3 regions of the Nonomuraea sp. NPDC049309 genome follow, and region 3 is predicted to be linked to each of the others. Evidence: predicted binding sites of a transcription regulator. Region 3 holds the regulator's gene; each other region holds the start of a gene.
What was found. The regulator HrcA, encoded in region 3, represses chaperone genes, less so after heat shock. The targets are predictions, from matches to a motif close to TTGGCACTCTCNNNNNGAGAGTGCCAA.
Positions count from the first base shown of each region.

Region 1 (7,577 bases), on a different contig from region 3:
AACCTCGGTCGAACGCTCGGAATCAAGAACCTTTACGTGAAGGACGACTCGGGCAACCCCACCCACTCGTTCAAAGACCGGGTCGTCGCCATGGCCGTGGAAGCGGCCAGGAACTTCGGATTCCACACCCTTTCCTGCTCCTCCACCGGCAACCTCGCGGGCGCCGTCACCGCCGCCGCGGCGCGTGCCGGGCTGGAGGCGTGCGTGTTCATCCCCGCGAACCTCGAGCAGGCGAAAATCGCCATGGCGCGGGTCTTCGGCGGCAAGCTCATCGGCATCGAGGGCACGTACGACGACGTCAACCGGTTCTGCTCGGAGCTGATCGGTGACCCGCTGGGCGACAAGTGGGGATTCGTCAACGTCAACCTGCGGCCCTACTACGCCGAGGGCTCCAAGACGCTCGCGTACGAGATCGCCGAGCAGCTCGGCTGGCGGTTGCCCGAGCAGATCATCGTCCCCATCGCCTCCGGCTCCCAGCTCACGAAGATCGACAAGGGTTTCCAGGAGCTCATCAAGCTGAGGCTGGTCGAGGACACGCCGTACAAGATCTTCGGCGCGCAGGCGGCCGGGTGCTCGCCGGTGTCCACCGCGTTCAAGGCGGGCCACGACGTCGTGCGGCCGGTCAAGCCCGACACCATCGCCAAGTCGCTGGCCATCGGCAACCCGGCCGACGGGCCGTACGTGCTGGACATCGCCCGGCGCACCGGCGGGGCCGTCGAGGACGTCACCGACGAGGAGATCGTGGCCGCCATCAAGCTGCTGGCCTCGACGGAGGGCGTCTTCGCCGAGACCGCCGGCGGCGTCACGGTCGGCGTGCTGAAGAAGCTCACCGAGAACGGCGTGCTCGACCCCGAGGCCCTGACCGTGGTGCTCAACACCGGTGACGGGCTCAAGACGCTCGACGCGATCAGCGACGACGCCGTGCCCACGGCCGTGATCCGGCCCTCCCTCGACGCGTTCCGCGCGACTGTCTGATCAATCAGGAAAGGCGACTTCAACCATGAGCGTTTCTGTGCGGATTCCCACCATTCTGCGCACGTACACGGGGGGCAACGCCGAGGTCAGTGGCGAGGGCGCGACTCTTCGTGACGTGCTCACCAAGCTCGACGCGGACTACCCGGGGATCGGCGCCCGAATTCTGGATGAATCGGGCAAGATTCGTCGTTTCGTCAACGTTTACGTGGGAGAAGAGGACGTCCGATTCGCCCAGGGGCTCGACACTCCGGCCCCCGACGGCGTTCAGATCTCCATCATCCCGGCCGTCGCCGGCGGCTGAGTGTCGAGGATCACATCGTGAAGGCGCCCCTTGTGGGCGCCTTCTCCTTTTGCAGGCCCAATTCAACGTTGAACGACCTTCGGAAGGAGGAAATAGGCTCTTTTCAGATTGACTCTGTTGCCAAACCCCTTGCCACAGGTATGGTCGAGGCGATCGTCCGGCTGATTTTCCGTTAAGTCGGGCGATTACAGGTCTCGCGGAGGAATGGGCGAGATCTGGTAGACCAGTAAGAGGAGTCGGAAGTGGCGCAGGGCACCGTCAAGTGGTTCAACGCGGACAAGGGCTACGGCTTCATCGCGGTAGACGGTGGTAAGGATGTATTCGTCCATTACTCGGCGATCCTGATGGACGGGTACCGATCTCTCGAGCAGGGGCAGCGCGTCGAGTTCGAGATCACGCAGGGCCAGAAGGGACCGCAGGCGGAGTCCGTCCGCACTGTCTGATCCACGACCTGGTACGCACCGGGCGGGTTCGCACGGCAGCGCAGTCCGTGCGAGCCCTCATCTCTCTTTTGTCGAATCACGTACGGTGGGCCGCCGGGCGGCTCGCCGTACCGGCGCATATAGCGCAGACCACCAAATGGCCGTTGACCTGGGAGAAAGCAGGGAGAGCAGGGGCGTTCGCTTGCACTCGGCAGGGTAGAGTGCTAAACAGTTCGTTGGCACTCTGTGCAGTAGAGTGCCAACACCGGATCGGGACGATGGGGTCTGCCGAAGGAGATGCTGACCCATGCCGTCGCGGGCGTCGGCTCGGTCCACGACAAGCCACCCTGCATCTGGGAGGTCTAGCCTTATGGCAGCCAAGATGATCGCGTTTGACGAGGACGCCCGGCGCGGTCTCGAGCGCGGTATGAACCAGCTCGCCGACGCCGTGAAGGTGACCCTGGGCCCGAAGGGCCGCAACGTCGTGCTGGAGAAGAAGTGGGGCGCCCCCACGATCACCAACGACGGTGTGTCCATCGCCAAGGAGATCGAGCTCGAGGACCCCTGGGAGAAGATCGGCGCCGAGCTGGTCAAGGAGGTCGCCAAGAAGACCGACGACGTGGCCGGTGACGGCACCACCACGGCCACCGTGCTCGCCCAGGCGCTGGTGCGCGAGGGTCTGCGTAACGTCGCCGCCGGGGCCAACCCGATGGCCCTGAAGAAGGGCATCGAGGCCGCCGTCGAGCGCGTCAGCGAGGAGCTCTCCAAGCTGGCCAAGGACGTGGAGACCAAGGAGCAGATCGCTTCGACCGCCTCCATCTCCGCCGCCGACCCCGAGATCGGCGCGCTCATCGCCGAGGCGATGGACAAGGTCGGCAAGGAAGGCGTCATCACCGTCGAGGAGAGCAACACCTTCGGCCTGGAGCTCGAGCTCACCGAGGGTATGCGCTTCGACAAGGGCATGACCTCGATGTACTTCGTGACCGACTCCGACCGCATGGAGGCCGTTCTCGAAGACCCCTACATCCTGATCGTCAACAGCAAGGTCTCCGCCAACAAGGACCTGCTGCCGCTGCTCGACAAGGTCGTCCAGTCCGGCAAGCCGCTGCTGATCATCGCCGAGGACATCGAGGGCGAGGCCCTGGCCACCCTGGTCGTCAACAAGATCCGCGGCCTGTTCCGCTCCGTCGCCGTCAAGGCTCCGGGCTTCGGTGACCGCCGCAAGGCGATGCTCAACGACATCGCGATCCTGACCGGCGGCCAGGTCATCGCCGAGGAGGTCGGTCTCAAGCTCGAGAACGCCACCCTCGACCTGCTCGGCCGCGCCCGCAAGGTCGTCGTGACCAAGGACGAGACCACGATCGTCGACGGCGCCGGTGACGCCGAGCAGATCGCCGGCCGGGTCAACGAGATCCGCGCCGAGATCGAGCGCACCGACTCCGACTACGACCGCGAGAAGCTCCAGGAGCGCCTGGCCAAGCTGGCCGGCGGTGTCGCCGTCATCAAGGCCGGTGCCGCCACCGAGGTCGAGCTCAAGGAGCGCAAGCACCGCATCGAGGACGCCGTCCGCAACGCGAAGGCGGCCGTCGAGGAGGGCATCGTCCCCGGCGGTGGCGTGGCGCTGCTGCAGGCCGGCGCCAAGGCCTTCGACAAGCTGGAGCTCAACGGCGACGAGGCCACCGGTGCCGCCATCGTCAAGAAGGCGCTGGAGGAGCCGCTCAAGCAGATCGCGGTCAACGCCGGCCTCGAGGGCGGCGTCGTGGTCGAGCGCGTCCGCAACCTCACCCCGGGTGAGGGCCTCAACGCCGCGACCGGCGAGTACGTCAACATGTTCGAGTCCGGCATCATCGACCCGGCCAAGGTGACGCGCTCCGCGCTGCAGAACGCCGCCTCCATCGCGGCGCTGTTCCTGACCACCGAGGCCGTCATCGCCGAGAAGCCGGAGAAGGCTCCGGCCGGCGCCGGCGCGGGCATGCCCGGCGGCGGCGACATGGACTTCTGAGTCTTCATTCGTCGCGCAGACGAAGGGCGGTCCGGAATTTTCCGGGCCGCTCTTTTTCTTGTGGACCGGCCATTACGTTTCATCATTGATCCGCTACGCCCGGTGAGGAAAGGTGGGTGGCCACGACTTTCCACCGAGTACGAACACGAAGGAGCAGCGGATGTTCTCCCGCAGCAAGCGCATTTTCGGTATCGCGGCCCTCGCGCTGGCCGCCGTCGGCATCGCGGCCGCGCCCGCGCACGCCGACGACGACGAGCTGACGGGCTTCAACCTGCTGCGCGACCTGCGTCACCCCCTCTGCCTGCCGAGCGCCGGGGTCACCGGCATCCCGATCGTGGACTCGCTGCTGCCGGAGGTCATCGCCTGCGGGCGGGCGATCGAGGTGCGCTGACGCCGACGTGACGAGCGCCCCGCCGGTGCGTGCCGGCGGGGGCGCTCGTGTGCGCCCGGTGAACCGCGTGCCGGAATGCGCCCGCCGGAAAAGGAGCGTGAAAAAGGGCCTGCCGGAAAAGGACCGGCAGGCCCGTCGAAAAGGTCCCCTGAGCGGGCTGATCAGACGCCGAAAGTGGCGACGATGAAGCCGCGGGCCAGCAGGTTGGCGTTGATGTTGAAGCCGACCACGGCGGGGCTGGCGTCGCTGTCCACACCCAGCTTCTCGACGCTCAGCGCGTGGACGGTGAACACGTAGCGGTGCGGGTCGCCGGGGGGCGGGGCGGCGCCGCCGTACGCCTTGATGCCGTAGTCGGAGCGGGCGTGCACGGCGCCCTCGGGCAGGCCCTTGAAGTCGGGGGCCGTGCCGGCGCCCGTGGGCAGCTCGGTCACCGAGGCGGGCAGGTCGAACAGCACCCAGTGCCAGAAGCCGCTGCCGGTGGGCGCGTCGGGGTCGAAGCAGGTGACGGCGTAGCTGCGGGTGCCGTCGGGAGCACCCGACCAGCGCAGGTGCGGCGACTGGTTGCCGCCCGTCATGCCCCAGTCGTTGAAGACGTGGAGGTCGGGCAGGCGTGCGCCGTCCTGGATGTCGTCGCTCTCGACCGCGAGCGCGGGGACCGGTGGCAGGAATTCATGGGGAAGCGGTGCGGGCACGGCATCCTCCTTGGGTGAGAGCTAGGTGCTTGCTCAGCCATCCTAGAAGTGGCCGTGCCCGCGCAGCTCACACCTGAAGCTCGGCGGGCAGCGGCTTGTCGTGCAGGACGGTCAGCGAGGTGACCGCACGGGTCAGCACGACGTACAGGCGGGCCAGGCCCCTGGGCTCGGCGGCCACGATGTCGGCCGGCTCGACGACGATGACGTGGTCGTACTCGAGACCCTTGGCCAGCGTGGCGGGCACGACGAGCAGGCGCTGCTCCTCGGTGGAGTCGGGGCCGAGCACGCCGTGCGGCAGGCCGGACAGCGCCTGCGAGACGCTCTCCACCAGGGCGTCGGGGGCGATGACGGCGATCGAGCCCTCCTTGGCGAGCGCCCGCTCGGCTGCCTCGGCGACCGAGCCGCCCGGCAGCACGGTGAGCGAGCCGGCGCCGGGGCGCAGCGAGCGCGGCGCGGCGAGGCCGGGGGCGATGGACGGCAGCAGCCGGGCCGCGTAGTCGAGCACCTCGCGCGGCACGCGGAAGCCGAGCGTCAGCTCCGTCACCTCGCCGTCGCGCTGGCCGAGGTGTTCGAGCACGGTCTCCCACGAGGTGGTGGACCACGGGGTGGTGCCCTGGGCGAGGTCGCCGAGCACGGTGGCCGAGCCGTTGCGGCAGCGCCGGCCGAGCGCTCTGAGCTGCATCTCCGACAGGTCCTGCGCCTCGTCCACGACCAGGTGGCCGAGCGAGGGCGTGCGTTCCATGAGGTCGTTCAGCTCGTCGAGGAGGGCCGCGTCCGCCGCCGACCACTTCGCCGACTTCCAGCTCCGGTACGGCTTGCGCCAGATGAGCAGCTCCTGCTCCTCGGCGGTCAGGTCGGACTTGGCGGCCGTGGCGAGGAACTCGGGGTCGGACAGCAGGCGGTAGAGCACCTGCTCGGCCGTCAGCTTGGGCCAGACGGCGTCCACGAGCTGCTTGACCGGCTTCGACCTGGCAACGGCGTCCTGGACACGGTCGTCGGGCGACTCGCCGCGCTGCTCCATGCGGACGAGCACCATGTGGGCCAGGCGCTGGGCGAGCGCGGCACGGCCCGGGTTGTAGCGGGTGGTGCCGCGCAGGGAGGCGACGATCTCGCGTACCTCGTAGTCGGCCACCCGGTAGCGGTAGGCGCCCTTGGTGTAGACGAGGCCGTCCTCCGGCTTGGTGATGTGCAGCCAGAGCGCGCGCTCCAGGACGGCGGCCATCCTGGCGTCGCCCTTGATGGCGGCGACCTCGGAGGCCTCGGGCGCGGCGTGGTCGCCGAGCAGCCCGGCCACCGTGGTCTGGTCGACCTTGACCTCGCCGAGCGCGGGCAGCACGGAGGAGATGTAGGACAGGAAGGCCTTGTTGGGGCCGACGATCATGACGCCCGACCTGGCCAGCCGCTCGCGATGGGTGAACAGCAGGTAGGCGGCGCGGTGCAGGCCGACGGCGGTCTTCCCGGTGCCCGGCGCGCCCTGCACGCAGACGGTCTTGGCGAGCTCGGAGCGGACGATCTCGTCCTGATCGGGCTGGATGGTGGCGACGATGTCGCGCATCGGGCCGGTGCGGGGGCGCTCGATCTCCTCGGTGAGGATCTTCGACGGACCGATCTCGCCGCCCTCGGCCAGCGGCTCGTCCTCGTACGCGGTGAGCTCCCCGCCCTGGTAGCCGAAGCGGCGCCGCAGGACGACGCCCATCGGGTCGGCCGGGCTCGCCTGGTAGAAGGCGCGGGACACCGGCGCCCGCCAGTCGATCACCAGGGGTTTGCTGTTGGCGTCGTGGACATGGCGGCGGCCGACGTAGATGGTGCCGGGCAGCTCGTCGCTCTCGGCGCGGTCGAGACGGCCGAAGAACAGCGGGGTGTCGGGGTGGTCGGCCAGCGCCGCCACCCGCTGGTCGAGCAGGGATTGCAGGATCTGCTGCGAGACCCAGTCGCCGGCGGCGTCGGCGGACAGGGACTCGGCGTGCTTGCGCATGGCCGTCAGCGCGGCTCTGGACTCCGCCAGGTGCCGCTGCTCGGCCGCGAGTACGTCGGATGGGTCGTCCGAGTCGGTGCCGGTCTCGCGGCGTATGTCAGGGGCCATCTGGTGTCCGGGCATGCGAAAAGCGCCTCCCTGGAGTAAGTGAACGGAGGTGGTCAAGGCAGCGAATCCGCCAGTTTAGTACCGAGTCCGGCGGCCCTCCAAAGCATTTCCTCGCGGGCGACCGGGTAGGCATAGGAGGTGCTCCGGCTCCGTGTCTCACCGATCGTGCCCACGATCGCGAGCTTCCTGCTCGCGGCGCTGTGGGCCGCCTCGGTGTTCGCCGGTTGGGGGCTTCAGGCGTTCTGCGCCGGTGATGAGAGCCCATCGACGTGCGCCCGGCGGCTTGATACCGTCTCCACGGTGTCGGCGCTGTTCGCCGCGCTGGCAGCCTGCTGCACGGCGGCCGCCTGGCTGTTCCCGTGGTCCAGGGCCGATTCGCGCACGTTCGCGCGCCTCATGGGCGCGGGGGCGCTGGCCTGGGTCGTGGCCGAGGGCGTGTTGTTCCTCGGGGGACTGCTGGCGCGCTGAGCCGGGCTGAAAGGTGCGACAGCCGTCAACCTGGAAATACCGAAAAAACCGGGCATATCAGGTGCGTTTGTCGGATCATGGGGGTATGTCGCAGGCGGCGTGATAGTACGCAGGTGAGGGGGGTGGTTCGAATGTCGTCGGCCCGCGGAGTCTCGTGGACGTGACACCACGGTGAATGCTCGGCCGCTCGGGTGAGAGCGGCCGGGCATCGCGACCGAGCCTCACACCCCGCCGAGCACGTCG
Region 1 is NZ_JBICSH010000009.1:30,931-38,507, forward strand. It holds gene thrC (threonine synthase) at 1-975, shown strand, start outside; gene ACGFIM_RS37195 (MoaD/ThiS family protein) at 1,001-1,276, shown strand; gene ACGFIM_RS37200 (cold-shock protein) at 1,519-1,719, shown strand; gene groL (chaperonin GroEL) at 2,069-3,700, shown strand; gene ACGFIM_RS37210 (hypothetical protein) at 3,861-4,091, shown strand; gene ACGFIM_RS37215 (YbhB/YbcL family Raf kinase inhibitor-like protein) at 4,253-4,783, opposite strand; gene ACGFIM_RS37220 (HelD family protein) at 4,851-6,881, opposite strand; gene ACGFIM_RS37225 (hypothetical protein) at 7,005-7,334, shown strand; gene ACGFIM_RS37230 (DNA repair helicase XPB) at 7,556-7,577, opposite strand, start outside.
Region 1: groL (chaperonin GroEL) is a predicted target of HrcA. The motif match lies at 1,935-1,961, and genes of this name have one in related genera.

Region 2 (7,577 bases), on a different contig from region 3:
GCACGACCCCGGACACCGCGCCCGACATCGTGCCCGCCAGCTCGTCGCCGTCGGGGCGCGAGCGCACCAGCTCGCTGAGCGCCTCCGTGGCGGTGGCCAGGCGCTCGGCCTGCTCGCCCGCCTGCGCCTTGATCAGCTCCGCCTGCTCGCTCACGTGGCTCTTGATCAGCTCGCCGATCCGCCCGGTGACCTGCTCGGTGACCTGCTCGGTGACCTGCTTCGTGACCTGGTCGGCGTGGTCGAGCGCGGCGGGCAGCTCGTCGACGCGGCGGCCGACCGCCTCGATGCGGCCGTCGACCGACTCCAGGTGCTCGCCGACCGACTCGAGATGCTCGCCCGTCTGCTCGGCGCGCGCGGCCAGGCCGTTGAGCTGGGTGTCGATGCCGCGGAACCGGCTGTCGATGCCGCCGAGCTGCCCGTCGAGCGCGTCGAAGCGGCCGGCGATGTGCTCTTCGGCCTCGACCAGGCGCTCGTCGATGGCGTCGACCTGGCTGTCCAGGCGGTTGAAGCGGCCCTCGTTGCGGGTCGCGATCTCGGCGGCGCGCTGCTCACCGGCCTGCAGGCGCTCGTCGAGCGAGGCGAAGCGGGTGTCCATGCGGACGTCGATCGCGTCGAAGCGGTCGTCGTGGCGGGCGAGGTGGGCGTCGAGCGTGCCGAGCCGCTTGTCGACCGCGCCGAGCTGGCCGTCCATGGACGACAGCCGCCGGTCCACGCCGCCGATGCGGCCGTCGAGCCCGTCGAGCCTGGTGTCGATCTCGGCCAGGCACTCGTCGGCCGATTCGAGGCGGCCGTCGAAGCCGATGAGCCGGGAGTCGAGGCCGGAAAGGCGGCCCTCGATGTGTTCGAGCCTGGCGTCCACGCCGCTGAGCCTGGCGGTGAGGCGCTGCTCGCTCTCGCCGAGCTGCACGGCGAGGTGCTGGTCGGTCTCGTCCAGGCGGGTGGCCAGGCGCTGCTCGACGCCCGCCAGGCGGGCCCCGGCCAGCTCGTCGGCCTCCTTGAGCCGGGCGACGAGGCGTTCGTCGGCCTCCAGCAGGGCCGTGGCGAGCCGCTGGTCGGTCTCGTCGAGGCGGGTGCTCACCCGCTGGCCGGTCTCGCCGAGCCGGGCGGTGAGCCGCTGGTCGGTCTCGTCGAGCCGGGACGTCAGGCGCTTGTCGGTCTCGTCGAGCCGGGCCGCGAGCCGCTGGGCGGTGTCGTCGATCCTGTTGGTGAGGTGCTCCGACAGGTCGGACACGGCGACCTCGACCCGGTCCGTACGGGAGGTCAGCTCCGCCATCGACCGGTCGAGCCGGGTGAAGCGCCCGGCCGCGGCCTCCATGCTGGCGTTGAGCCCCTTCAGCGTGGCGGCGAAGTCGGCCATGCCCTTGGTGATGCCGTCGGTGGTGTCGAGCACCGACTGCAGCCGGCTGAGCGCCTCGTCCACGCTCTCGCCGACGGTGCCGAGGTCGGCCCACAGGCTGGGCAGGTCGGTGATGGGGGAGACCCTGGCGTCGACCGAGCCGACCCTGTCGCCCACGGCGTCCACGTGGTCGCGTACGGCCTCGACGTGCTGCGCCAGGCCCTCCGCCCACATCGGCGGCTTGACGGCGATCTCGTCGAGCCGCCCGTTCACCGCCTCAAGGGAGCCGCTCAGCCCGCCGAGCTCGCGCTCGCGCACCTCGCGCAGCAGCCATTCCATGCCCTCCAGCCGCTGGCGGATCTCGTCGAGCACCGCGCCCTGGGTGCGTTGCTCGTAGACGTGGTCCTGTGCGGCACGCGCGAGCAGGTCTCGCATCCTCTTGGGGACGACGTCGGCGTTGTACGCGCCCGATTGGAGAAGGGTGGTGTGGTTGGAATGGTCCACCGAAAGCTCCTTCGCTCGCCGACGGACTGCCGCGCAGTGGTCGGGTAGGTCCGGTTCATATCTGAAAGAGCGAGAACGCGGTTAACCGCAATAGGGGGAGAACTCCCGCCCGGCTACCTTAGCCGCTGGATCAAGGTCCGTCAGACGCGAGGAGAAAGATCGAGGAAAACGGTTCGATGGCCGAATTTGGAGATTCAGGCAGGTGAGGAGGGCTTGCAGAGGATTACCGAGGGTTTGTCGAGAATCCTGGTCAGGACGATGACCATGGCGTTGTCGCCGCTGAGCCGCAAATCGGCGCGAAGGCGTTCAATGTCGACGGCGGAGCCGCGCTTCTTGATGGTGACATTGCCGATTTGTCGCTCACGGAGGGCGGCGCGCAGTTTTTTCAGGTTGAACGGGATGACGTCTTCTATTTCGTATCTGGCGGCCCATGGGGTGTCCGCCGCGGCGTCGCTCGTCACGTACGCGATCATCGGGTCGAGCAGCCGCCCGCCGACCAGCTCGGCCACCTCGCCGACGAGATGCGCGCGCACGGCGGCGCCGTCGGGCTCGTACAGGTAACGGCCGGGCGGGCCCACCGGGGCCGTGACTCCGGTGGCGGCCAGCTCATGACCTCCGGGCAGCAGCGTCGCGCGCCTGCCCGCCGTCACGCCGGCTCCCGTCCACAGCGTGGCCTCCTTGACCTCCCCCTTGTACGACACCCACTCCGCCAGCGCGCCATCGGGGATGAACTCGTACGGGATGCCGGGAGCGACCTTGAGACAGGCGAGACCGGCGCGCGCGACCAGATCGAGCACCACCGGCCAGGGCGGCGAGTACGCCATGGGGTCGAACGTCCTGCCCTTGCCCGTGCGCCGCGCCGGATCGGCGAACAGCACGTCGTGCTCCTCGGGCCGCACCTCGGCCGCGTCGCCCACCCGCACCGTCACCCGGTCGCCCAGCCCGAACGCCTCCGCGTTCGCCCGCGCCACGGCGGCCGTCAGCGGGTCGGCGTCCACGGCCGTCACCGTGCACCCCGCCCTGGCCAGGGCGAGCATGTCGCCGCCGATGCCGCAGCAGGCGTCGATCACCCGCCCTTCTTCAGAGGCGAGCAGGGCGAGCAGGCGCCGTGCGCGGTGCTCGGCCACCTCGGCGCGGGTGGCCTGTTCGAGGCCGTGCGGCGTGAAGAACATGCGATCCGCGTCCGCGCCGAACTTGGCCCTGGCCCGCTGCCGCAGCCCCGCCTGGGTGAGCGCGGCGGAGGTCAGCGCCGCGTCGTACGTCTTGCGCAGCGTCGTGGCCGCGGTCACCGGATCGACCGCGGGACCGGCCCCCACCAGCTCGCCCGCCTCGGCGAGCGCCCGCAGGCCGCGCGGGGTCAGCAGCTCGGTGAAGGCGTCGAGGTCCACGCCACCCGACGTTATCGCCACGCGCGCCCTCCCCGGCACGAGGGCGCCTGACTTACGTGAAGGTGGAAGGCTGTCCAAAGGCGGAAGGCGCCTTATGAGTAGAAGGCGTGCGGGCGGGGTAGGCAGGACACGCCGGGCGCCGAACACGGACGTGCGGATGCACGAACGGACGCGGCGCATCGGCGGAGCAGGACACACCGGGCGCAGCGCACGTACGGGCGGATGCACGGGCGGACGCGGCGCGGTGGCGGGGCCGGACATCCCGGCGCGTGGGACACTGAACGAGGTCACAGGGCCTTTCCACGAGGCCCGATCGCTGTCGGCAGACGCGTTCGTGTTGACTGTCAAGCCCCTCTTGCATATGTTTCCTGTTGGCACTCTCCCCTTGAGAGTGCCAACGTGCGACGAGGCAGGTCTGACACCCGCGACGGCAGGCCCAGCTGGTCGCCTCTTCTAGATCATCGAAATCTGAAGGGGAGGTCCGATCGTGACGACCGCCACCAAGGTTCCCGTTAAGCCGCTCGGCGACCGCATCGTGGTTCAGCCGCTTGAGGCCGAGCAGACCACCGCGTCCGGCCTGGTCATCCCGGACACCGCCAAGGAGAAGCCGCAGGAGGGCAAGGTTCTGGCGGTGGGCCCCGGCAACTGGGACGAGGACGGCGAGAAGCGGATCCCGCTCGACGTCTCTGAGGGCGACATCGTCCTCTACAGCAAGTACGGCGGCACCGAGGTCAAGTACGGCGGCGAGGAGTACCTCGTGCTCTCCGCCCGCGACGTTCTCGCGATCATCGAGAAGTAAGCCGGTTGTGTCGAGCCCCGGGCGCTCTTGAGGGCGGCCGGGGCTTTCGACGCTAGGAGAGGACTCAGCAATGGCGAAGATCCTGGAGTTCGACGAGGACGCCCGCCGCGCGCTCGAGCGCGGCGTCAACGCCCTCGCCGACGCCGTCAAGGTAACGCTCGGCCCGCGGGGCCGTAACGTCGTCATCGACAAGAAGTTCGGTGCGCCGACGATCACGAACGACGGTGTGACCATCGCTCGTGAGATCGAGCTGGAGGAGCGCTACGAGAACCTCGGCGCCCAGCTCGCCAAGGAAGTGGCCACCAAGACCAACGACATCGCGGGTGACGGCACCACCACCGCGACCGTCCTGGCCCAGGCCATGGTCCGTGAGGGCCTGCGCAACGTCGCCGCCGGCGCCTCGCCGCTGGCGCTCAAGCGCGGCATCGACAAGGCCGCCAAGGAGATCAGCGAGCGCCTGCTGTCGAGCGCCCGCGAGGTCGCCGACAAGAACGAGATCGCCAACGTCGCGACGATCTCCGCCCAGGACGCGCAGATCGGCAACCTCATCGCCGAGGCCTTCGACAAGGTGGGCAAGGACGGTGTCCTCACCGTCGAAGAGTCCAATGCCATGGGCATGGAGCTCGAGTTCACCGAGGGCATGCAGTTCGACAAGGGCTACCTGTCGGCCTACATGGTGACCGACCCCGAGCGGATGGAGACCGTCCTCGAGGACGCCTACATCCTGCTCCACCAGGGCAAGATCTCCTCCATCGCGGACTTCCTGCCGCTGCTGGAGAAGGTCGCCCAGACCAAGAAGCCGCTGCTCGTGGTCGCCGAGGACGTCGAGGGCGAGGCCCTGGCCGTCCTGGTCACCAACAAGATCCGCGGCACCTTCACCTCCGTCGCCGTCAAGGCCCCGGGCTTCGGCGACCGCCGCAAGGCGATGCTGCAGGACATGGCCATCCTCACCGGCGGCCAGGTCGTCAGCGAGGAGGTCGGCCTCAAGCTGGAGCACGTCGGCCTCGAGGTGCTCGGCACGGCCCGCCGCGTCGTCGTCACCAAGGACACCACGACCATCGTCGACGGCGCCGGTGACGCGCAGGCCATCGAGGACCGCATCAAGGAGATCAAGATTGCCATCGAGCAGTCCGACTCCGACTGGGACCGCGAGAAGCTGCAGGAGCGCCTGGCCAAGCTCGCCGGCGGTGTGTGCGTGCTGCGCGTCGGCGCCGCCACCGAGGTCGAGCTGAAGGAGAAGAAGCACCGCCTCGAGGACGCGATCTCCGCGACCCGCGCCGCCATCGAGGAGGGCATCGTCTCCGGCGGTGGCTCCGCGCTGATCCACGCCTCCAAGGACCTCGACGACCTCGGCCTGACCGGCGACGAGGCCACCGGCGTCAGCATCGTGCGCCGCTCGCTCGTCGAGCCCGCCCGCTGGATCGCCGAGAACGCCGGCCTCGAGGGCTACGTCGTGACCCACAAGGTCGCCGAGCTGCAGCCCGGCCACGGCCTCAACGCCGCCACCGGCGAGTACGGCGACCTGATCGCCCAGGGCGTCATCGACCCCGTCAAGGTCACCCGCTCGGCCGTCCAGAACGCCGCCTCGATCGCGGGCATGCTGCTCACCACCGAGGCGCTCGTGGTGGACAAGCCCGAGGAGGAGGAGCAGGCCAACGGCCAGGGCCACGGTCACGGCCACGGTCACTGACCCTTCCTCACTCCTTTCGCTGACCGTACGGCCCGCACCCTGCCCGGGGTGCGGGCCGTACGGCGTTTCCGGGGGTGTCACGTGTGGGCGCCCGTCTTCTGGGGCGCGCGGGATGTGGCGCCTTGCGGAGGGCGGACTGTCGGCGCCCGGGTCGGGGTTCTCGGGCGGGGCGCTGGGGTGAGGGGGTGAGGGCGGGCACGTACGCTGGGCGGCGGTCCGGTCCATTCGGGTGTGGGGCGCCGGTGTGAGGAGGTGGCGGGGCGTGTTGTACAAGCGGGCGGTGGAGCGGCTGCGGAGGCTGGCGCGGGCGTGCGAGCAGACCCGGAAGGTGCGGGCGGACGAGCCGTTCCTGCGCGCGGCGTACGTGTTCGGCGACCTGCTGGACGGGGCCGATCCCGTCGAGCGCCTTGAGGTGGCGTTCGTGCTGAACCTGCCCGCCGAGGAGGTGGCGTGGGGCACGCAGCCGCCGGGGACGGCCTGGCTGGTGGACTTCCTGGAGCTGGACAAGGGCGGGGTCGCCTACGTCTGGCGGTCCCGCGAGGATCCGGTGGCCAACCATCACATCCGGGAACCGGTGCGCTTCTGGTCGCTGGACGGCATCGAGGAGGGTGTGCTCGCGGCGCTGGCGGAGCGGAGGCTCGACGAGGTACGCGCGGCGGCCTCGGCGAGCGGTGCTGCGGGTGGTGGGGTGGCCGACGTCGAGGCGGAGTTGCGTACGGCGCTTGAGCACCTGAGGGCGGTGCATGGAGCGTACTGGGACCGCCGGTGGCGACGCGCGCACAGGGGAGTGGGCCGCTACCCCGAGCATCACCTGTGGGAGGCCGTCCAGGGCTACCTGGAACTACTTGACGCCCGCCCCGACTCGGCCCGGCTCGGTGCGTCCCACCCCGGCTCGGCCACCGATGACGCACGCTCCGACTCGGCTCACGACCCGACCCTCGGGCCGGCCCCCGACTCTCGCCACGACTGAGCGCGGAACCGGGTCGAGCGTGGAAGCGGGTCGCTCATGCGGCCCGGGGTCCATGGCGGTATAGGGCTCCCGCACGTGGAGGTACGGCCCCCGACACGGCCGCGGTGACCGCCACCGGGGCGAGAACGGCACCCGGCGCACGCCGCCGCCTCGCGCACACCCTCCGAGCGCCGCCGCCTCCCGCACACCCTCCGGTCAGCCCGATGGACCACGCGCTTGGTGACTGATGCGTTGGGCAGCTGACGCGATGTGCGGCTGACGTGGTGTGCGCCTGGACGTGGTGTGGGTCGCCGTGGTGTGCGAGTGGGGGAGTGGCGTGTTCTGCGGTTCCGGGTGCTCGGGGTCTGGTGGGTCATGCAGCCTTCCGAGAACGTGGCGCGTCCTGAGTGGCGGCGGTCGCGGCTGCGGGTGTCGGGACAACATGCTCTGCGGTGCGGGTACGGGCGCCCGCTAGGGGGCGGCCGACCATCTGGCCCGTCAGGGGTGTGGAGAGCTACCCGTGCGGTCGCCCGTGTGTGGCGTGCGTGTCCTGTGGGGTTGCGGGGCGTGCGGTGGTGGTCCGATGTGGCGCTCGTGCCCTGCGAGTTGCGGGGCGTGCGGTGGTCCGAGCGCTGGTGCCCTGCGGGCTCGGCGGGGTGTGCTCTGGTCCGAGCGCTGGTGCCCTGCGAGTTGCGGGCGTGCGGTAGTTCGGCGCACGTGCCCTGCGGGGGTGGCGGGCGTGGGTGGTCCGAGCGGGCGCACGTGCCGCCGCGTGCGCAGCCCGCCGATTCCCGCATGTGCCGCCGCGTGCGCCGGCCCTTGCCCGATTCCCGCATGTGCCGCCGATTCCCGTACGTGCCGCCGTGCGTTTCGCTGTCGCCGGCCCCGCGTGCCGGTGTGTGTGCTTCGCT
Region 2 is NZ_JBICSH010000003.1:67,232-74,808, forward strand. It holds gene ACGFIM_RS21195 (hypothetical protein) at 1-1,840, opposite strand, end outside; gene ACGFIM_RS21200 (methyltransferase domain-containing protein) at 2,035-3,228, opposite strand; gene groES (co-chaperone GroES) at 3,713-4,027, shown strand; gene groL (chaperonin GroEL) at 4,098-5,717, shown strand; gene ACGFIM_RS21215 (hypothetical protein) at 5,980-6,687, shown strand.
Region 2: groES (co-chaperone GroES) is a predicted target of HrcA. The motif match lies at 3,600-3,626, and genes of this name have one in related genera.

Region 3 (7,577 bases):
GGGAGGTCGACCTGCGTGACGTCGCCGGTGACCACGATCTTCGAGTTGAACCCGAGCCGGGTCAGGAACATCTTCATCTGCTCGGCCGAGGAGTTCTGTGCCTCGTCGAGGATGATGAAGGCGTCGTTGAGCGTGTTGTGGGTCAGCAGGAAGCCCTCGGTGACATAGAGGGAGTCCTCGGCCGCCACCTGGATGCAGACGCACTCGGCGGTGCCGCTCGGCTCGATGTGCTCGATACGGCGCTCGGGGCGGACGCCGCCGTGGGCGCGGTAGGCCGCCGCCTTGCCGGCCTGCCTGAAGGGCTCGACGCCCTCGGGCAGGTGGACGTCGAGACCGCCCGCCGCCTGCCGCGCCACGCCGCCGAGCGAGCGCACCAGGGTGACGACGTCGCCGCGCAGCCGCTCGGACGCGGTGGTGAAGCGCAGGCCGTCGGCGGTGACCGCGCCGGCGGCGTCGAGCAGGCCCTGGAGCAGCGCGAGCCTGATCTCCGGCGTGTTGCGGAGGTAGGCCTCCGGCACGTACGCCGCCTCCGGCCCGAGGTCCGCAAGGCCGAGCTCGGCCGGCGGGCGGGCGAGCGTCGTGGCGCCGCCGGAGCGACCGGCCGCGACCGGCGCGCCCAGGCTCCGGGACGCGAACCGGGACGCGGTCTGCAACGCGGCGCCGCGGCCCTCGCCGAGCAGCAGGCCCAGCGCGTACGGGTCCATCGGGACTTCGCGCTCGGGGAAGCGGACCGGCGCGGTCAGCAGCGGCAGCTCCCACCGGCGCGCGCCGGCGGGACCGAGGTCGCCGGCCAGCTCCTTGGTCTCCAGCACCCGCCAGGGCCCGTCACGGCCGTCGCGGACGGTCCACAGGTGGTCTTCGCTGGCGAGGACCGAGGCGCCGTCCTGGCTGGACAGGCGGTAGATCTTCTTCTCGCCCTGCGGGTAGACGCCCAGCACGGGCGTCGGCTCGCCATCGGACCCGACGACGAGGTCGCCGACCTCCAGCTCGCCGATGGGGCGCCAGCCATCGGGCGTCAGCACCTTGCTGCCGACCGGCTGGGCCCGCCCGCGCATGTAGGCCAGCGGCGCGACCTCGATGGTGCCCGCGGCCATCAGCTTGGGAATGGAGTCGGGGTCGACCATGTCGTGCAGCGCGTCGTAGAGCGGCCGCAGGTAGGGGTCGATCTTCTCGTACAGGGTGCCGGGCAGGAAGCCCAGCCGCTCGCCCGCCTCGACCGCCGGCCGGGTCAGGATGATGCGGTTGACCCGCTTCTCCTGCAGCGCGCGCACCGCCTTGGCCATCGCGAGGTACGTCTTGCCGGTGCCGGCGGGGCCGATGCCGAAGACGATGGTGTGCTTGTCGATGGCGTCGACGTAACGCTTCTGGTTGACGGTCTTGGGACGGATGGTGCGGCCCCGCGACGACAGGATGTCGAGCGAGAGCACCTCTGCCGGCCGGTCGGAGGTCATGCGCAGCATGGCGATGCTGCGCTCGACCGCGTCGGGGCTCAGCTCCCCGCCGCTGCGCAGGACCTCGACGAGCTCTTCGAAGAGGCGTACGACGGTGCCGCTCTCGTCAGGGCTGCCGGTGACGGTGATCTCGTTACCGCGTACGTGGATGTCGGCCCGGAAGGCGCCTTCGATGACGCGCAACAGCTCATCGCCGGAGCCCAGGAGGCTGACCATCGGGTATTCGTCCGGTATCAGCACCTTCGCTTGAGTCCGCGAGGGAGGTGCTGTACGTCGGGATTCGTGTAGTTCGGACATGGGCAGGCCAGCGGCCTGATGCCTCCCGGTCTCTTTCGGAGTTCTTCTCCGCCCATCGTATCCGGGGCCAGGCCGATTGCTCGCCCCGATATTCGCAGCGTCCGGGCCCCGTGCAGGCGGCCCCGGCCGCTGCGGGCCGTCAGCCCGGCGGCCAGGTCAGGTCGCGCCCGCCCAGCACGTGGGCGTGGACGTGGAAGACCGTCTGGCCCGCGCCGGGCCCGGTGTTGAAGACGATGCGGTAACCGCTCTCGGCGACGCCGCGCAGCACGGCCACCTCGTGCGCGGTCTTGAGCACCTCGTCAGCGAGCCCGTCGTCGGCCTGGGCGAGCGCCGCGGCGTTCGCGTGGTGCTCCTTCGGGATGACGAGCACGTGGGTCGGCGCCTGCGGGTTGATGTCCTGGAACGCCAGGGTCCTGCCGGTTTCGTAAACGATCTCGGCGGGAATCTCCTTGGCGACGATTTTGCAGAAGAGGCAATCGCTCACCCGATCAGCCTACCGAGGGCGCAGCCCACGGCCGAGTCCGTTGCGAATCGGTAATCACCTGTGTCGTGCACAGGAAGATCAACAAGGTTAGGGTGAGTGTGCGACACTTCAGCAGAAAAGACGATTCAGGGTCGGGCGAGCGCCACCTGGCGAGGACACAGACTGGGTAATGCACCCTAAGGAACCGGGGAAACCTCCAGAACCGGAAGAGCGTAAACCCTCTGGGAAGGCCGCGCGTCCCACTGATGTGACCACCGAAACCCTTCTGGCCGACAGGTCGATGGGGGCGGTGCCGGTCGGGTGGGATGCCGACATGGCCGTGACGGCGCTGTACAGCGCTCATTTTAGGTCATTGGTGCGTCTCGCCGTGTTGCTGGTGCGCGACATAGCGACAGCTGAGGAAGTCGTGCAGGATGCGTTCGTCGCCATCCATGGCGCCTGGCGCAGGCTGCGCGACCCCGACAAAGCACTTGCCTACCTGCGCCAGTCGGTCGTCAACCGGTCCCGGTCCGTGCTGCGCCATCGCGCGGTCGTCGAGAAGTATGCTCCGAAAGGTCTGCCTGACGCGCCGAGTGCCGAAAACGGCGCAATCGGGGAGCTGGAACGTTCTGCCGTGATCGAGGCGTTACGTGCCCTGCCCACCCGACAGAGAGAAGCACTGGTTCTACGCTACTACGGTGATCTGTCCGAAGCTGAGATCGCTCACGCCATGGGCATCAGCAAGGGGGCGGTCAAGAGCCACACGGCACGTGGCATGGCCGCCTTGCGATCGGTCCTGGAGAAGATGTCATGACCCAGCCCCCCGACGAGTACGGCGACCTGTTGCGCCGTGCGCTCCGCGCGGAGGCGGACGCGGTCGTGCCCTCGCCGGACGGACTGGAGATCATCCGTGCTCGTATCGAGCGGCGAAGCGTACGAAGGCTGTTCTGGTGGCGGGCGGGGGCGGCCGCGGCCGGCGCGGTCCTGGTGGCCGGCACGATCGTGCTGGCCGTCCCCGGGCTGCGCTCCCAGATCATCGATCGGGCTCCCGTGCAGGTCGTGGACGATGAGACGACCAAGGTGCCGTCCAACTCCTCGACCACCCGGTCCATCGACCCGCCGGAGACCCACGTCGTGCCCCGCCAGTCCCATCCGGTGGTGCTTCCGCCCGGCACGCCGGAGCGCGCGACGCCCAAGGTGACCCGCAAGGCCGACTCGACCAGCAGGCCGTCACCGACTCCCACGCCCACCCCCACCCCCTGCCCGTCGGCGCTCGCCGATGAAGCCGAGCCGCCGGCCGACTGCCCCACGCTCTCGCCGCCGCCCACGCCGACGCCGAGCCCCACGATGATCGAGACGTCCGCGCCGCCGTCGTCGTGCCCGCCCGAGGAGTGCCCTCCCGAGGACGCGATGACCGAGACGCCGCCCGTCGAGGCGTCCACGCCGCCGGTGCAGGACACGCAGCCGACCCCCTGACGACGCCGAGCAGGCCCTGAAGACGCCTGAGGAGCGTCAGCGGCTCGAGAGGCTCACCAGCGCCCCGTACGGCTGAACAGCACGGACGCCGCCGCCACCCCCGCCGTGGAGGTGCGCAGGACCGTCGGGCCGAGCAGCACGGGCGCCGCCCCGGCCGTCGTGAACCTGGCCAGCTCCTCCTCCGAGACCCCGCCCTCGGGACCGACCACCATGACGATGTCGCCCTCGGCGGGCAGCGCCACGCCCGACAGCGGCTCGGTGGCCTCCTCGTGCAGCACCAGGCCCAGCGCGGCCTCCGCCAGCAGCCGCTCGACCTGGGCGGTGGAGGCGAGGTCGGCCACTTCCGGCAGGTGGAAGCGGCGGGCCTGCTTGCCCGCCTCGCGCGCGGTGGAGCGCCAGCGGCCCAGCGCCTTGGCGACCTTGTCGCCCTTCCACTGCGTGATGCTGCGCGCGGCCGCCCACGGCACGATCACATCGACGCCCGCCTCGGTCATCATCTCGACCGCCAGCTCGCCCCTGTCGCCCTTGGGCAGGCCCTGGACGACCGTCAGCCGGAGCGCCGGCCGTTCGACGTCGTAGCGGCGGAGCACGTCGAGCCTGAGCTTGTCCTTCAGCGTCTCGCGTACGACGCACTCGGCCACCGCGCCCGCGCCGTCGGTGAGGTCGACGCGCTCACCGGGCCGCAACCGGCGCACGGCGGCCGCGTGCCGCCCCTCGGGGCCCTCCAGCGTCAGCTCGGCCCCGTCGAGGCGCTCGCGCTCGCAGAGGAAGACCGGCGCCGTCACCGGCCGTTGAAGGCGTCACGCAGGCGGGAGAAAAAACCCTGCTGACCCGGTGCGAACTTGCCAGGCGGGCGCTCCTCACCTCGCAGCCTGGCCAGCTCGCGCAGCAACTCCTCCTGGGCGGAGTCGAGGCGGGTCGGCGTCTCGACGTTGACGTGGATGAGCAGGTCGCCCCTGCCGGACTCGTTGAGCCGCTGGACGCCCCTGCCGTACATGGTGATGACCTGGCCGGACTGCGTGCCGGGCCGGACGTCGACCTCTTCGGTGCCGTCGAGGGTGTCCACCGTCAGCACGGTGCCGAGCGCGGCGGCCGTCATCGGGATCTGCACGGTGCAGTGGAGGTCGTCACCGCGCCGTTCGAAGATCTCGTGGGGCCGCTCGACGATCTCCAGGAACAGGTCTCCCGGCGGGCCGCCGCCGGGCCCGACCTCGCCCTCGCCGGCGAGCTGGATGTGGGTGCCGTCCTCGACGCCCGCGGGGATGCGGACCTTGATCGTACGGCGGGTGCGCACCCGGCCGTCGCCGGAGCACTCCTGGCAGGGGTGGCGGATGATCGTGCCGAAGCCGCCGCACTGCGGGCAGGGCCGCGAGGTCATGACCTGGCCCAGGAAGGAGCGCGTGACCTGGGAGATCTCGCCGCGCCCGCTGCACATGTCACAGGTGTCGGGGTGGGTGCCCGGCGCGGTGCCGGCCCCGTGGCAGACGTCGCAGAGCACGGCCGTGTCCACGGCGAGCTCGCGGGTCGTGCCGAACGCGGTCTCGCGCAGGTCGAGCTCGACCCTGATCGTGGCGTTGCGGCCCCTGCGGGCACGCGAGCGCGGCCCCCTGGCACCGGTGGCGGTGCCGAAGAAGGCGTCCATGATGTCGCTGAACGGGAAGCCCGCTCCGAACCCGCCGGCACCGGCGCCCGCTCCCGCGCCGCCGCCGTAGGGGTCGCCACCCAGGTCGTACATCTGGCGCTTGTTCGGGTCGGACAGCACCTCGTAGGCCTGCGTGATCTCTTTGAACCGCTCCTGGGTGTCAGGATCGGGGTTCACGTCAGGGTGCAGCTCGCGAGCGAGCCGGCGATACGCCTTCTTGATCTCGTCCTGACTTGCGTCACGGCGCACCCCGAGGGTGGCGTAGTAGTCGCTGTTTGCCACTTATCGACCTCTTATGATGCAGCCAGGATCTGGCTGACGTAGCGTGCCACCGCGCGTACGGCGCCCATCGTCACGGGGTAGTCCATCCTGGTCGGCCCCAGAACGCCGAGCCGGGCGAGTTGGTTGTCGCCAGAACCGTATCCGGTCGCGACGACGGATGTGCCCCGCAGGTAGGGGTTTTCCGATCCGATGCGCACGGTGAGCGCGGACGGGGTGTCTGAGGATGTCTCGCCGAGCAGCCGCATGAGGACGACCTGCTCCTCAAGCGCCTCCAGCACGTCGCGCAGACCGGTGGCGAAGTCGGCGCCGGCGAGGTTGGCCGCCCCGGCGAACACGACCTTCTCGTCGTGCCGCTCGACCAGCGTCTCGAGCAGCACCGAGAGGATCGTCGCGGCGGCGGGCCGGTCTTCGACGGGGAGTCTCTCCGGCAGGTCGGCGACCAGCTCGGGCACGGCGCTCAAACCGCAGCCGTCGAGGCACGCGTTGAGCACGGCGCGCAGGTTGGCGATGCGGTGGTCCTCCACCACTTCCGGCAGCTCCACCACACGCTGCTCGACGCGGCCGGTGTTGGTGATGAGCACGAGCATGACCCGCCGCTCGGTCAGGGGAACGAGCTCGACGTGCCGGACCGTCGAGCGGGTGAGCGTCGGGTATTGCACGACCGCGACCTGCCGGGTGAGCTGCGCCAGCAGCCGGACCGTGCGGGTGACCACGTCGTCGAGGTCGACGGCGCCCGCGAGGAACGTCTCGATGGCCCGCCGCTCGGCCGCCGACAGCGGCTTGACCTGCGAGAGCCGGTCGACGAACAGGCGGTAGCCCTTGTCCGTCGGCACGCGGCCCGCGCTGGTGTGCGGCTGGGTGATGTAGCCTTCCTCCTCCAGCGCGGCCATGTCGTTCCTGACCGTCGCCGGGGAGACCTTCAGATTGTGACGCTCGGCCAGCGCCTTGGAGCCCACCGGTTCGTTGGTGGACACGTAGTCTTCGACAATGGCCCGGAGCACCGCCAGCTTCCGATCGTCGAGCACGTGCTCACCTCCTGCCTCTGTCCCTTACAGGAACGTGGTGTCTAGCACTCTGTGTTCCCGAGTGCCAAGTGTACGGCTCTCGCCCACAAGGTGCGATAACACCGCGTCCCAACTGCATCTGGCTTCCTGCGAGCAGCAGGCCGCACACTTGCCCTCATGACCGACGATTCCCGTCCCCCGGCGTACGGCCCGCCGCCCGGCCACGAACCGGCCCCGCACGGACAGCCGCCGTGGCAGCCTCCGCAGGAACCACCCCAATACGGCCGGCAGCCCGCACCTCCGCAGGGCCCGCCGCCGTACGGTGACCCATATCAGTTCGGCCCGCCATCTCAGTACGGACAATACGGCCAACAGGCCCAATTTCCACCACGAATCGACTCCAAAGCCATAAAGCCCAGCCCGTGGTGGATCGCGGCCGCCTGGGGCGTGTTCCTGGCCTGCGCGGCGGCCGGAGTCGTGCTGTTCATGAACGGTGTGGGCGCCGGCTCCGGCCTGGCGCCCAGACAGACGTTCGCGTCCGGCGAAAAGATCACGGTGACGGTGGACCCGTCCGCCAGACCCGGCGTCTATCTCGCGAGCGACACCGCGGTCACCTACGACTGCTCCATCAGCGGGGACGCGAAGCTGGCCAAGCCCTCCGAGCGGCGGCTCATCGAGGCGGAGGCCGCGGTCTGGGAGCAGATCCTCGTGATCAACGCCCCCGCCAAGGGCGACTACGAGCTGACCTGTGTCAACGACGAGCAGGCCACCGTGCGCTACGGCATCGGCCGCGACTTCTCCTCCGTCGTGGCCGGCGTCGCCGACGGCATGATCATCATGGTCGCCCTCGCAGGCGCCGGGCTGCTCATCGCCGTCGCGGGCACGATCATCGTCATCGTCCGCCGCAGCGGCGCCCGTAAGCGCCTTGCGGTCAGCGGGTGATTTGCTACGGTCCCCGTGTG
Region 3 is NZ_JBICSH010000001.1:2,809,533-2,817,109, forward strand. It holds gene ACGFIM_RS12450 (PhoH family protein) at 1-1,055, opposite strand, end outside; partial or broken gene ACGFIM_RS12455 (PhoH family protein) at 1,044-1,748, opposite strand; gene ACGFIM_RS12460 (histidine triad nucleotide-binding protein) at 1,888-2,232, opposite strand; gene ACGFIM_RS12465 (SigE family RNA polymerase sigma factor) at 2,513-3,025, shown strand; gene ACGFIM_RS12470 (hypothetical protein) at 3,022-3,687, shown strand; gene ACGFIM_RS12475 (16S rRNA (uracil(1498)-N(3))-methyltransferase) at 3,741-4,472, opposite strand; gene dnaJ (molecular chaperone DnaJ) at 4,469-5,611, opposite strand; gene hrcA (heat-inducible transcriptional repressor HrcA) at 5,623-6,636, opposite strand; gene ACGFIM_RS12490 (hypothetical protein) at 7,102-7,557, shown strand; gene ACGFIM_RS12495 (DUF3097 domain-containing protein) at 7,575-7,577, shown strand, end outside.